One region of the Weissella diestrammenae genome, then DNA from elsewhere that is predicted to be linked to it. Evidence: predicted binding sites of a transcription regulator. Region 1 holds the regulator's gene; each other region holds the start of a gene.
What was found. The regulator HrcA, encoded in region 1, represses chaperone genes, less so after heat shock. The targets are predictions, from matches to a motif close to TTAGCACTCNNNNNNNNNGAGTGCTAA.

Region 1 (4,296 bases):
GAAAGAATTCGTCAAATTGAGGCGAAGGCCTTACGTAAGTTGCGTCATCCATCACGTTCAAAGCAATTACGAGATTTTCTTGATTAATAAAATGTTAGGTATAAATCGAAAGAAGTGGGCTTTAGAATGAAAAAATACATGAAATTAACAATGCTATTAGCTGTGTTTTTGGGTATGATTAGTTTCTAAGGCATGACCTTTGCTGATGATTCAGTGACGCGGTTTGATGTGACAGCATATGTGCCGACACATCAAGTGCAAAACAATTCAAATCAAGCGATTGATTTACGGTTGGCACCTGGTCAGACTGAAGATATTATGTACCATGTTAAAAATAATACAGCGCAAGAACTTGTTTTTAGTGTCGCTACAGGAACTGCAATAACTTTGTCAAATGGGAAAATTCATTTTGTTGGGACTAATTCTGATGTTTCAACGACGCTGCCAGCTAAAGTTGGTGACATGATGAAGATTGACAAACTGATTACAGTGCCAGCAAATTCAACGGTAGACGTCCCTGCCACACTTACTACGCCAACGAGTTCGTTTGATGGAACATTAGTCGGTGGCGTTTCATTTACGGACGTTTTTTCAAAAGACGCGACACAAATTCCTGTATATTTGACGGAGACTGATAAAGAGGTAACGCCATTTGTGACACTATCAGGCACAAAATTTTACTTGCCTAAGACTAAGAAAATTTTACAGTTGCAAATCGCTAATACCGAAACGAAGATGGCAAAAGATTTGCTAATTTCGTCAACTTTAACTAATAGTGATGGCAAAGTTGTCTTTACTAAACATGATCAAAAGGTATCGTTAGTGCCAAAAGCTCAGACAGCCATTAATCTAAAAAATAATTTGGCCGACTTAAAAGCTGGTCACTATAAGTTAAAAGTAACCATTAATAATGGTAGTGAGAAGCAAACCTCAACCCAAACGGTGAAAATTAGTCAAAGTTTAGCCCACAAACTATCAACAACGACGCAGACTAAAAATAACTTGCGTCCGATCGATTGGTTTTGGTTAATCTTTTGGCCTGTCGTTGTCTTTCTGATTGTATTCTTTGGGGGACGTTTGTTATTACAAAAACGTCGACGTTAAACATCTAGTTTGGATAAATAATGTTTAAAGCTAAATAGTGTAGCGCAAGATTTATTTTGACAACATTTTCTTAATTTCTTAAAATCAATGATTGATTTTGAAAGATTAGAAAATGTTGTTTTTTATTTGATTTCCATAAATTTTAGGTAGAAAACTCTTTTTAGCACTCTAATAAATTAAGTGCCAAAAAGAGTTGACATGGTTTTTAAATAGTGTATGATTAAGTATGTTAGCAAATGTTATTAACGAGTGCTAAATTCAAGTTGAGAGGAGCGGGCAGATGTTAACAGAACGACAAAGGTTAATACTGGGTGCGATTATTACTGACTATGCCCGTTTGGGAAAAGCAGTTGGGTCAAAATCGTTACTTGTCGATATTGGCTTACCTGTTAGTTCAGCAACTATTCGAAATGAGATGGCACAGCTAGAAGGACGTGGCTTACTTCAAAAAGAGCACACGTCATCAGGTCGAATTCCTTCGCAACTTGGGTATCGTTATTATGTTGATTACTTAATGAAAAAAGGCCAGATTGCAAAAGATGTGCAACGTCAAATTCAGCAAGTATTTAGTCGACGGTTTCAACAGGTTGATGACTTGTTAACTCAGGTGACAAAAATTGTAGCGGATATGACAGGGTATACCGTGATTGCGCTAAAACCAGAGGCGTTTGATGTGCGATTGTCAGGATTTCAGTTGATTCCCATTGATGGTCAACAAAACATGGCTATCGTGGTAACAAGCGATGGACAGACAACCAGTCAAAGTTTTCGGTTACCTAAAGGGGCATCGATCGCGGAATTACAAAGCATTGTGAGTTACATTAATAATCAACTTGTTGGGCGACCAATTCGAGAGGCGCTGAATAGTCTAAGCGGCGATTTGCCGCTTGATTTGGAACGAACGATTCGTTCACCACAAGCATTTTTACAGTTGTTTGGTGACATATTGGCACGTTCAATTCAAGACCAAGTCTTTATTGGCGGTCGCTTAAATGTCATGGATTTTACGACTGATACACGGTTAAGTGATATGAAGGCGTTGTATCAGCTTTTGGAAAATCCAAAGGCAATGCGACAGGCAATTGGTACAGTAAACGATGGCGTTTTGATCCAAATTGGAGATGAGAACCCTAATCCGTTACTTGTACCTTATAGCCTGCTGTCGATGACGTATCAGATTCCAAAGCATGGTTATGGTGAGTTGGCAATTCTTGGGCCGACGAATTTACCGTACGATGATGTGGTGTCGTTGATGGTTACGATTCGACAGTTAGTCGTTGATGAATTAAAAGAATATTATTAGAAAAGAGGTGTTGACATGGCAGAAGAAAAAGAAAACCAAGTAGTTGAGGACCAAGAGAGCGTCGATGAAGTTGTTGAAACTGAAGGGGCCGAAGCTGAAGTAGATACTGTTGAGGATGATTCACTTGCGACGCTACAGACGCAATATAACGAATTAGAAGATAAGTACTTACGAGTCAATGCTGAAATGCAAAATATGCAGACGAGATTTGCTAAAGAGCAGGCGACGACTTTAAAGTATGCAACGCAAAAATTAGCAAAATCGATATTACCAGCATTGGACAATTTAGAACGTGCCTTGATGGTTGATGCTGATGATGCAGCAGCTAATCAGATTAAGACAGGCGTTGAGATGGTTTATAAAACCTTGGAAAATGCGCTGAAAGATAATGATGTCATAGCAGTCGGAGAAGTTGGTGAAGTGTTTAATCCAGAATATCACCAATCAGTACAATCACAGCCAGCTGATGATGAGCATCCAGTAGACACAATTGCCCAAGTTTTGCAAAAGGGATACGTCCTAGCTGATCGTGTTGTACGGCCAGCAATGGTAGTTGTTTATAATTAGTGAATTAAGAATGTCAAAGTGATAATCTAGGTTGTTGGGAATAGGGTAAATAAACTAGTTTTAGACTTTAAACTAGAACTCGTTTATTTGCCCTGTTCCGAATGATTTCGGATTATTTCGCAAATAAATAAAAAAATTAAAATCGAGGTATTTAGATATGTCAAAGATTATCGGAATTGATTTGGGAACGACTAATTCAGCAGTTGCTGTTTTGGAAGGTGGCACACCAAAGATTATTACTAACCCAAATGGTGGACGGACAACACCATCTGTTGTTTCATTCAAGAATGGTGAGACACAAGTGGGTGATACAGCTAAGCGTCAAGCGATTACTAACGCTGATACGATTATGTCAATCAAGTCACACATGGGTGAAGATGGTTACAAAGTTTCAGTTGCTGGTAAGGATTACACACCAGAAGAAGTTTCAGCCATGATTTTGCAATACATTAAAAAGTATGCGGAAGATTATTTGGGTGAAGATGTGACTAAGGCCGTTATCACGGTACCTGCTTACTTCAATGACGCTCAACGTCAAGCAACGAAGAATGCTGGAAAAATTGCTGGCTTGGAAGTTGAACGTATCATCAACGAACCAACTGCAGCAGCATTGGCTTACGGACTAGATGATTTAAATAAGGATGAAAAAATCCTAGTTTATGATTTGGGTGGTGGAACATTTGACGTGTCTGTCCTTGAATTAGGTGATGGTGTCTTCGAAGTACTTTCAACGGCTGGTGATACACACCTTGGTGGTGATGATTTTGACCAAAAGGTGATTGATTGGTTAGCTGAAGACTTTAAGTCAGAAAATGGGATTGATTTGAAGCAAGATACGCTTGCATTACAACGTTTGAAGGATGCTGCAGAGACAGCAAAGAAAACTTTGTCGCAAGCAACTGAAGCTCAAATTGACTTGCCATTTATCGCTTCTTCAGATAATGGACCATTGCACATCCAAACAACTTTGACGCGTGCAAAGTTCAACCAATTAACGCGTGATTTGGTTGAGCGCACAAAGGTTTCTGTTGAAACTGCTTTGAAGGATGCTGGTCTATCAAGTTCAGATATTGACCAAGTCATTTTGAATGGTGGATCAACACGAATTCCAGCTGTTCAAGAGTTCGTTAAAGATATTACTGGTAAAGAACCAAATCACTCAATTAACCCTGACGAAGCGGTTGCCTTAGGTGCTGCGATTCAAGGTGGTGTGATTACTGGAGATGTTAAGGATGTTGTTTTGCTTGATGTGACGCCTTTGACATTGGGAATTGAAACAATGGGTGGTGTCTTCACAAAGTTGATTGATCGTAATACGACCA
Region 2 (4,296 bases), 750 kb from region 1:
GCATGAGGCATAAAAACATGACAATAACGGTTGAAGTTGAGATTGGTAACAGTATTAATGATGCGTTCAATCAACTTAGAATTACGGGGCTGGGTTGAGATAAAGTTGGTTCTAATGAGTAACTTGGTCAAAAATTGTTGTCATCAAAGACAAAACGGTTAAGCATTAGTTATGCGTGTCAAGAACTAGGCTAAGCGGTTGCCGCGCCTATTTTTAAATGGCTGACGATAGCATATAGGACACATTAAAGGTGGGTTTTCGAGTGAGTGCCTTGACAATTATTCAAAAATCATGTAAATTAGAACAGTTGAAAAAATAATCGATTATTAATTTAATGCTGCCTCCTCGTTTTAGGCTTGGTAGCGTAAAAGGAGGAAAAAAATTATGGCAGTTCCTACACATAAGACTTCTAAAGCTAAGAAGCGTTCACGTCGTGGTGGTCGTGGTGGTATTCAAACACCTGCAATCCACATGAACGAAAATGGTGTTTATGTTCGTAATCATCATGTTGCGGCTGACGGTACTTACAATGGTAAGCAAGTCGTAGAAGCAAAGTAATAAAATTAAAGCGGTTTGGACAATTTGTCCAAACCGCTTTTTTTAATTAATATGTGATTGTTAATTTACCAATCAGTTGATTTGAAGTCAGTAACTGATGTGCCTCGTGGATCGTATCAAGGGATAACCCAGCTAACGTCTGTGTCACAGGCGTTTTATAAGTGTGTGTCGTCAGTAATTCACCAGCGAGCGCTAATATGGTACCTTGGCTTGCCATGTGATAATGGTAAAGCGATTTAGCGAACATAAATTCCCAGTCAAATGAGGCTGCCTTACTTTTCAAACGTTCAATTGGCAGGGGTGTCGCATTTTCAACGATGCTGCCAATGTGACCAAAAGGACTAATTAATTCTGCTGCCGCTGTAAAATGTTGATTTGGATTGTGTAAGATTGCAATATATGGGATTGTATCGATACCCATGGCTTTAATCTCAGCTAAATAATCTAAACGATGATTAACAACGTGGTCGGCACCAAGTGACTGTACCCAGTCAATCGTCTTGGGGCGGGATGCTGATGCGATGACAGTCAATCCGAGCCATTTTGCCAGTTGAATCATTGATGAGCCGACCCCACCAGCCCCATTAATAATGAAGATACTTTGACCCTGATTGGCATTGGCGCTGGGAATCAAACGAAATTTATCAATGAGTAATTCATAAGCTGTTAAGAAACTAAGTGGTACGCCAGCCAATTGTGCGTCGGCAATATTAGAAGGTGCGAGTGCCACTAAATCCTCATGCACAGCTTCAAATTCGGCATATGAGCCTTGACGGTTCACGGCGCCAGCAAACATGACGCGATCGCCGATTTTAAATTTTGAGGCTTGTGCCCCGGTGTCGACAACAGTGCCAACAGCATCATAGCCTAAGATCTTTGGGGTTTGATTTGTGACCGCAACTTGTGCCTGCTTTAAATCAACCGGGTTGACCGAGACTGCTGAAATTTTGACCAAAAGATCAAATGGTTCAGGTTGTGGTAATGGCGTTTGAATGAGCGTAAGGGGCACTTGGCTGTCACTGGTTGTCATGATAGTAGTCATAGTTGTTGGTGTCTGCATTAATATACCTCCAAAAGTTATCATGTGATAAGACATCTGCGTTAATACAGATGTCTTATTTAGTTAGCGTTTTTCATTACAATTATTATAACCTTTTCTAAAATAACATGGGTGGGGAAGAATAAAATCGTAAGTTGATGTGATACAAGTTGCTTTTAAAATGTTGTTTTAAAGCATGTCGTGCCTGTACATTAATGGGGTTTATTGAAAAATTAAAAAAATCTCACCAAAACATTTGCACTCTCGTTGTTAGAGTGCTAAAATATAAATACAAGGTCAAGGAAGGTCAGGATTGATATGACATCTTTAATCTGAGTAGATAAACAGGTAATAAATGAGGAGGATACAGAATATGGCAAATTATGATCCATTTGGTTTCTCAAATTTTGATGATATTTTTAATGCAATGAATGGCGATTTAGATCGTCAACGGCAACGGCAAGCCCAAATGCAACGGGCAGCGGCTGAACAGCAACGGCAACGACAAGCCCAAATGCAAAACAACGGGAATGGTAACGACGGTGATAGTTTACTTGAACAATTTGGAATGAATATGACTGAAATGGCAAGGAAGGGTAAGTTTGACCCAGTCATTGGTCGTGACCCTGAAATTGCACGGGTGATTGAAATTTTGAATCGTCGTACTAAGAATAATCCCGTTTTGATTGGTGAAGCTGGTGTCGGTAAGACGGCAGTGGTCGAGGGATTAGCACAAGCCATTGTTGATGGTCAGGTGCCTTCAAAGTTACAAGGTAAAGAAGTCATTCGCTTGGACGTGGTGTCATTAGTCCAAGGTACCGGCGTACGAGGACAGTTTGAAGAACGTATGCAAAAATTGATGGCAGAAGTGTCAAAGCGTGAAGACGTGATTTTGTTCATTGATGAGATCCATGAGATTATGGGTGCAGGTACAGCTGGCGAAGGTTCTATGGACGCTGGTAATATTTTGAAGCCGGCTTTGGCACGTGGTGAGTTCCAATTAGTTGGAGCGACAACGCTCAATGAGTATCGACAAATTGAAAAGGATGCTGCGATTGCACGTCGTTTCCAAACGGTTCAAGTTGATGAACCAACGACTGAAGAAGCCTTACAAATTTTGCAAGGCATCCGTGGCCGCTATGAAGATTATCATAAGGTCAAGTATAGTGATGCAGCACTGGAAGCTGCGGTTGATTTGTCAAACCGCTATATTCCAGAACGTTTCTTACCTGATAAGGCCATTGATTTAATGGACGAGGCAGGGTCACGTAAGAACTTGGCAATTAAAGTGGAGGATCCACAAAAGTTAGAGAAACAAATTGCATACGCTGAAAAAATGAAACAGCAATCAATTGATGATGAAGATTATGAAAAGGCTGGTTACTGGCGTGACCAAGTTGAACAGTTAAATCGACAAAAGAAAGCTGCACAAGAATCACAGCCAGTGAAGGATGGACAACAGGTTATTGATGTCGCAGATATTCAAACGATCGTTGAAGAAAAGACTGGTATTCCGGTCGGTGACTTACAAGATGCTGAGCAACAACAATTAAAGCATCTTGCGCAAAATTTGGCGGATCACGTTATCGGGCAAACGGAAGCCACCCAAAAGATTGCACGGGCTATTCGTCGTAATCGGGTTGGATTCAATAAGGCTAATCGGCCAATTGGTAGTTTCTTATTTGTCGGTCCGACCGGTGTTGGAAAGACTGAAACGGCTAAACAGCTTGCAAAAGAGTTATTTGGTACAACTGATAGTATGATTCGTTTTGACATGTCAGAATATATGGAAAAGCATAGTGTTTCGAAGTTGATTGGAGCACCGGCTGGTTATATCGGTTATGAGGAGTCGGGTCAGTTAACAGAAGCAGTCCGCAGACACCCATACTCATTAATTTTGTTAGATGAGGTGGAAAAGGCACATCCAGATGTAATGAATATGTTTTTGCAAATTCTAGATGATGGTCGGTTGACTGACGCACAAGGACATACCGTCTCATTCAAGGATACCATCATTATTATGACATCAAATGCAGGAACGGGTGTTAATGTTGGTAAAGTTGGCTTTGATGCTAAGGATGATCAAAATGAACAAGCATCAGTTGCAAGTGAGTTAATGGATCGGCTAGCACCGTACTTCAAGCCAGAATTTTTGAACCGGTTTGATGGCATTGTTGAGTTCAACGCTTTGTCGAAAGACGACTTGCTGAAGATTGTTCGTTTGATGTTAAATGACATGAATGAAACGATTGCGCCTACTGGTTTAACGATCGAAGTGACTAAGCCCGCTGTGGAGCGCCTTGTGACATTGGGTTACAATCCGGCTATGGGTGCACGACCATTGCGGCGTGTGATTCAAGAACAATTAGAAGATCAGATTGCAGACTTTTATCTGGATAATCCAGAAATTAAAAAGTTGAAGGCTGAACTTCGTGACGACGAGATTAAAATTGTGGCTGCTGATGAAACTGTCACGGTCTAAATGAAATCTGTGGCGAAGCGGTATAAACATTAAAAAAGATAGCATGACCTCATTCAAAAAACGGGTGGCACGTTTGATGAAGGTTAAGTCGGCTATCTTTTTGTTTGAAAGCGCATTCATAAATGTTGAATGTGGTAAAATATGTGTAAAGGAGGGCATTCTATGGATTTTGAATATGAACCAGGTCGATTGTTTCATCGAAATGAAACGGGACAAG
Region 3 (4,296 bases), 570 kb from region 1:
CCTGATCTTCCGCTGTCCAAGCACGCTGAACGATTTTTTCTGATTTAATGATTTCAATCAAATCATTTCCTGTTAATTGCATATTATTTGTCCTTTTAACTTTATAGATACTTCATTTTAACATACAAATGCCAAATCACTTGGCATTGTGCGTTGTGATTCAAACCAGTTATTAATCCGATTGATTAATGAAAAAATACGAGTTTCCGTTTTATCACACCGTGCCACAGATTCTTTCCAGATAATACAGCCACACTAATTAGAATTAATCCCTTCAATTTATATCTCAGAGTGTCCAAAAAGCTTATCAACAAGACAACGTTGCATATACATTTATTCTCAAACAAAAAGCGCTTGATTACTCAAGCACTTTGTTCTTAAATCTGATTCAATATCTTCTGGTCTACTTTTGACTCATTAATATAGCTTGGTCCTTTGACAACACGTTTTTGACTAACTTCAGCCTGAATAATCTTTCCCGGTTGAAATGGCTTTGGATCAGTCCCCATAACATCAGTCTGAACCGTTCGTTTTTCACCATTTTTGGTCACATATTTCATCTGATATTCATACACGTATATCCCAGTTATTTCTTTACCAGAATCATCTTTAGCCACCTTTTTTTGAGGAATAGTCTGACCAATTCGGGCATACGCTGTTGTCGCAGCATAGGTTTCTGAATAATAGTGATAGCCAAAAATGCCTAATACACTCACAATAATAATTACCACACCCAATCTTAAACGTTTCATTTTTTCATCCCCTTTACCTGTGCTTATATTATATTATACGGTATATAATATTGTCAATAAATAATTTGTTTATTATCATTGCACCACAAAAAAAGTCCTGAAAGTAATACCAACTTTCAAGACTATTATTTTATGCAATATTTTTGTCTTGCTAAACAATTAGACTTACATCATGCCTGGCATACCACCTTGTGGCATGGCTGGCGCAGCTGTTTCTTCTTTGGGCAACTCTGCAACAACAGCTTCAGTTGTTAAGAGTAAGGCAGAAACAGATGCTGCATTCTGCAAAGCTGAACGTGTAACCTTTGTTGGATCCACAATTCCAGCCGCAATCATGTCAACCCACTCATCAGTTGCTGCATTATATCCAAAGCCCACAGCTTGTTCTTTCAACTTATTAACAATCACTGAACCTTCTAAGCCAGCGTTCTCAGCAATTTGACGAACCGGCTCCTCAAGTGCGCGTTGAACAATGTTGATACCAGTTTGCACATCACCACTTTCATTCAAGGCTGCAACTGATGAAATAGCATTTACCAATGCGGTACCACCACCAGCAACAAAGCCTTCTTCAACAGCAGCGCGGGTCGCATTCAAAGCATCTTCGATGCGATACTTGCGTTCCTTCAATTCGGTTTCAGTCGCGGCACCAACGTTAATCACAGCAACGCCGCCAGCTAACTTAGCCAAACGTTCTTGCAACTTTTCACGATCAAAGTCAGATGTTGTTTCAGCAATTTGATTCTTAATCAAATTGACACGGTCAGCCAATTGGTCCTTGGCTCCTGATCCTTCAACAATGGTTGTGTTATCCTTTGAAATTGTAACCTTATTAGCTTGTCCCAAATTCTCAATTGTGACATCCTTCAAAGCCAAACCAAGATCATCGGTAATCACTGTACCACCAGTTAAGATTGCGATGTCTTCAAGCATCGCCTTACGACGATCACCAAAGCCAGGTGCTTTAACTGCAACAACATTAAACGTTCCACGCATCTTATTCAAAACAAGGGTTGGCAAAGCTTCCCCAGTAATGTCATCAGCAATAATTAACAAGGCACGACCTTGCTCAACAACTTGCTGTAAGACTGGCAAAATCTCTTGAATATTACCAATCTTCTTGTCAGTAATTAAGATATATGGATTTTCAAGGTTAGCTTCCATCTTTTCAGTATCAGTCACCATATATTGTGACATATAGCCACGATCGAATTGCATTCCCTCAACAACATCAAGCGTCGTCTCGATACCCTTTGACTCTTCAATCGTAATAACCCCGTCGTTACCAACCTTTTCCATTGCCTCAGCAATCAAGGCACCAACTTCTTCATTTGCAGCAGAAATTGAGGCAATCTGGGCCACTTCTTCTTTTGTCGAAACAGTCTTTGACATCTTATGCAAGGCGTCAACGGCCGCCTTCGTTGCTAATTCAATTCCGCGACGAACGCCAACCGGATTAGCACCAGCGGTCACGTTTTTAAGACCTTCATTGATAATAGCTTGCGCCAAAACTGTGGCAGTAGTTGTTCCATCACCAGCAATATCATTGGTTTTAGAAGCCACTTCAGCCACTAACTTTGCGCCCATATTCTCGAAATGGTCTTCCAATTCGATTGACTTAGCAATGGTTACCCCATCATTAGTAATCGTTGGTGCACCATAACTTTGTTCAATCACCACATTGCGTCCCTTAGGTCCAATGGTTGTCTTAACTGTATTTGCAAGTTGATCAACACCTGCTTGCATTTTTGAACGTGCATCTTCTGAAAACTTCAATTCTTTTGCCATTTTCAATTTCACCCTCCCAAAAAGTTTAGCTTATTTGAATATATTAAATTACAATACTGCGATTAAGTCTTTTTCGTGTACCACAAGATACGTTTCACCGGCATTTTTAACCTCAGTGCCGGCATACTTATCAAATAGTACTTCGTCCCCAACTTTAACAGCCGTAGGGGCTTGTAAATCACCGATGCTCTTATCTGAAATAGCAACGACTTTACCAATGGTTGACTTCTCTTGCGCATTTGAAGCAATAACAATACCACCAACCGTTTGTTCTTGTTCTTGCTCAACTTGTAGCAAAATGCGATCTCCTAATGGTTTCAACATGATACGAATTCCTCCTTTGATTTTTAGCACTCTCATTTATCCAGTGCTAATTTACAAATACTATTCTAGCACACTGGTATTTTTTTTCAACTAGTTTGCCAATTATTTTGACATGATGTTTACGCCCGTCCATGCCATTCATCATCAAATTCATTTAAAAATGCCTGCATAAACTCTGTTCGATGCTCAGCAATCGTCTTTGCCTTAGGCGTATTCATTAAATCAGTCAATTTGAGCAACTTTTCATAAAAATGATTAATCACTGATGAATTTTGTCGATACTGATCATGATCTAAGTGCTCACGAGCTGCATCATTTGGGTTATACATCAAGTGACCTTTATGACCACCATAATAAAATGTCCGCCCAATTCCAATTGCCCCAATGGCATCTAATCGATCCGCATCTTGGACAATTTGGCCATTAAGCGTCAGTTGATAACGTGTTGTCAAATTTTTTGAATATGACATATGGGTGATAATATCTAAAATTTCAGCTATTTCCGCTGATTCAATCTGCCAATCACGCAGCTTTGCTCGAACCTTGCTAATTGCAGCATTTACGTCATCAACAACCTTTTCATCAATGACATCATGCAATAAAGCCGCCAACGAAACGATTTCAACATCAGCTGTTGGCATATCTTTTGCTAACATGAGGGCATTTGTTAATACGCGTTCAATATGAACATAATCATGCCCCGATTGTTCCTCCAATAATTCTTCCCGTACAAATTCTTTCGCCAACTCTAAATTCATCTTTTCTCCTCCATCATTACCTGTCTTATTATCTCATATTCTTGACCAGCACAAATTTGACTCTGCATCTTCATTCTACATATCAATAAAAAAGCATTACCGAAATCGATAATGCTTTACTTCACTCTGATTCTGAATTAAAACAATCCAGTAATCGTCCCATCACGATTAATGTCAATATCATATGCCGCCGGATGCTTTGGTAACCCCGGCATTGTTAAAATCGACCCCGTCAATGCGACCAAAAAACCAGCGCCAGTTTTAGGTACAAATTCTCGCACATGAATCTTAAAGTGCTCTGGTGCACCTAATTTTTTAGCATCATCCGATAACGAATATTGCGTTTTTGCGACAATAATCGGTAACTTATCCCAACCAAATTTTGAAAACTGTTGTAATTGCTTTTGCGCTTTATCTGAGAGTTCAACGCCATCGCCACCATAAATTGACTGCACAATCAAATTCAACTTTTCAACCGCACTATCATCTTTGGCATACAATGGGGTGAAATTTTTAGGCATATCAGTTGATTCAATCACTGCTTGTGCTAATTCAGGTGCACCGGCACCACCGGCTTCCCACACATTAGCGACATAGGCTTTAGCTCCTTGTGCCTCGGCATACGCTTCAATCGCCTGGATTTCTTCTGGTGTATCAGTTACAAAGCGATTAAT

Region 2: the regulator HrcA is predicted to act here: its motif matches at 1,853-1,879, upstream of H9L19_RS04870 (ATP-dependent Clp protease ATP-binding subunit).
Region 3: the regulator HrcA is predicted to act here: its motif matches at 2,888-2,914, upstream of H9L19_RS05665 (co-chaperone GroES).

What each region holds. Positions count from the first base shown of each region.
Region 1 covers NZ_CP060724.1:76,238-80,533, reverse strand. Annotated here, with positions in the region: gene rpoD (RNA polymerase sigma factor RpoD) at 1-87, shown strand, start outside; gene H9L19_RS00365 (WxL protein peptidoglycan domain-containing protein) at 193-1,104, shown strand; gene hrcA (heat-inducible transcriptional repressor HrcA) at 1,385-2,407, shown strand; gene grpE (nucleotide exchange factor GrpE) at 2,423-2,974, shown strand; gene dnaK (molecular chaperone DnaK) at 3,132-4,296, shown strand, end outside.
Region 2 covers NZ_CP060724.1:983,638-987,933, forward strand. Annotated here, with positions in the region: gene rpmF (50S ribosomal protein L32) at 385-558, shown strand; gene H9L19_RS04865 (zinc-binding alcohol dehydrogenase family protein) at 605-1,618, opposite strand; gene H9L19_RS04870 (ATP-dependent Clp protease ATP-binding subunit) at 1,971-4,079, shown strand; gene H9L19_RS04875 (GNAT family N-acetyltransferase) at 4,242-4,296, shown strand, end outside.
Region 3 covers NZ_CP060724.1:1,164,245-1,168,540, reverse strand. Annotated here, with positions in the region: gene H9L19_RS05680 (hypothetical protein) at 1-82, opposite strand, end outside; gene H9L19_RS05675 (DUF1093 domain-containing protein) at 378-752, opposite strand; gene groL (chaperonin GroEL) at 918-2,540, opposite strand; gene H9L19_RS05665 (co-chaperone GroES) at 2,589-2,864, opposite strand; gene H9L19_RS05660 (HD domain-containing protein) at 2,984-3,622, opposite strand; gene H9L19_RS05655 (formate--tetrahydrofolate ligase) at 3,760-4,296, opposite strand, start outside.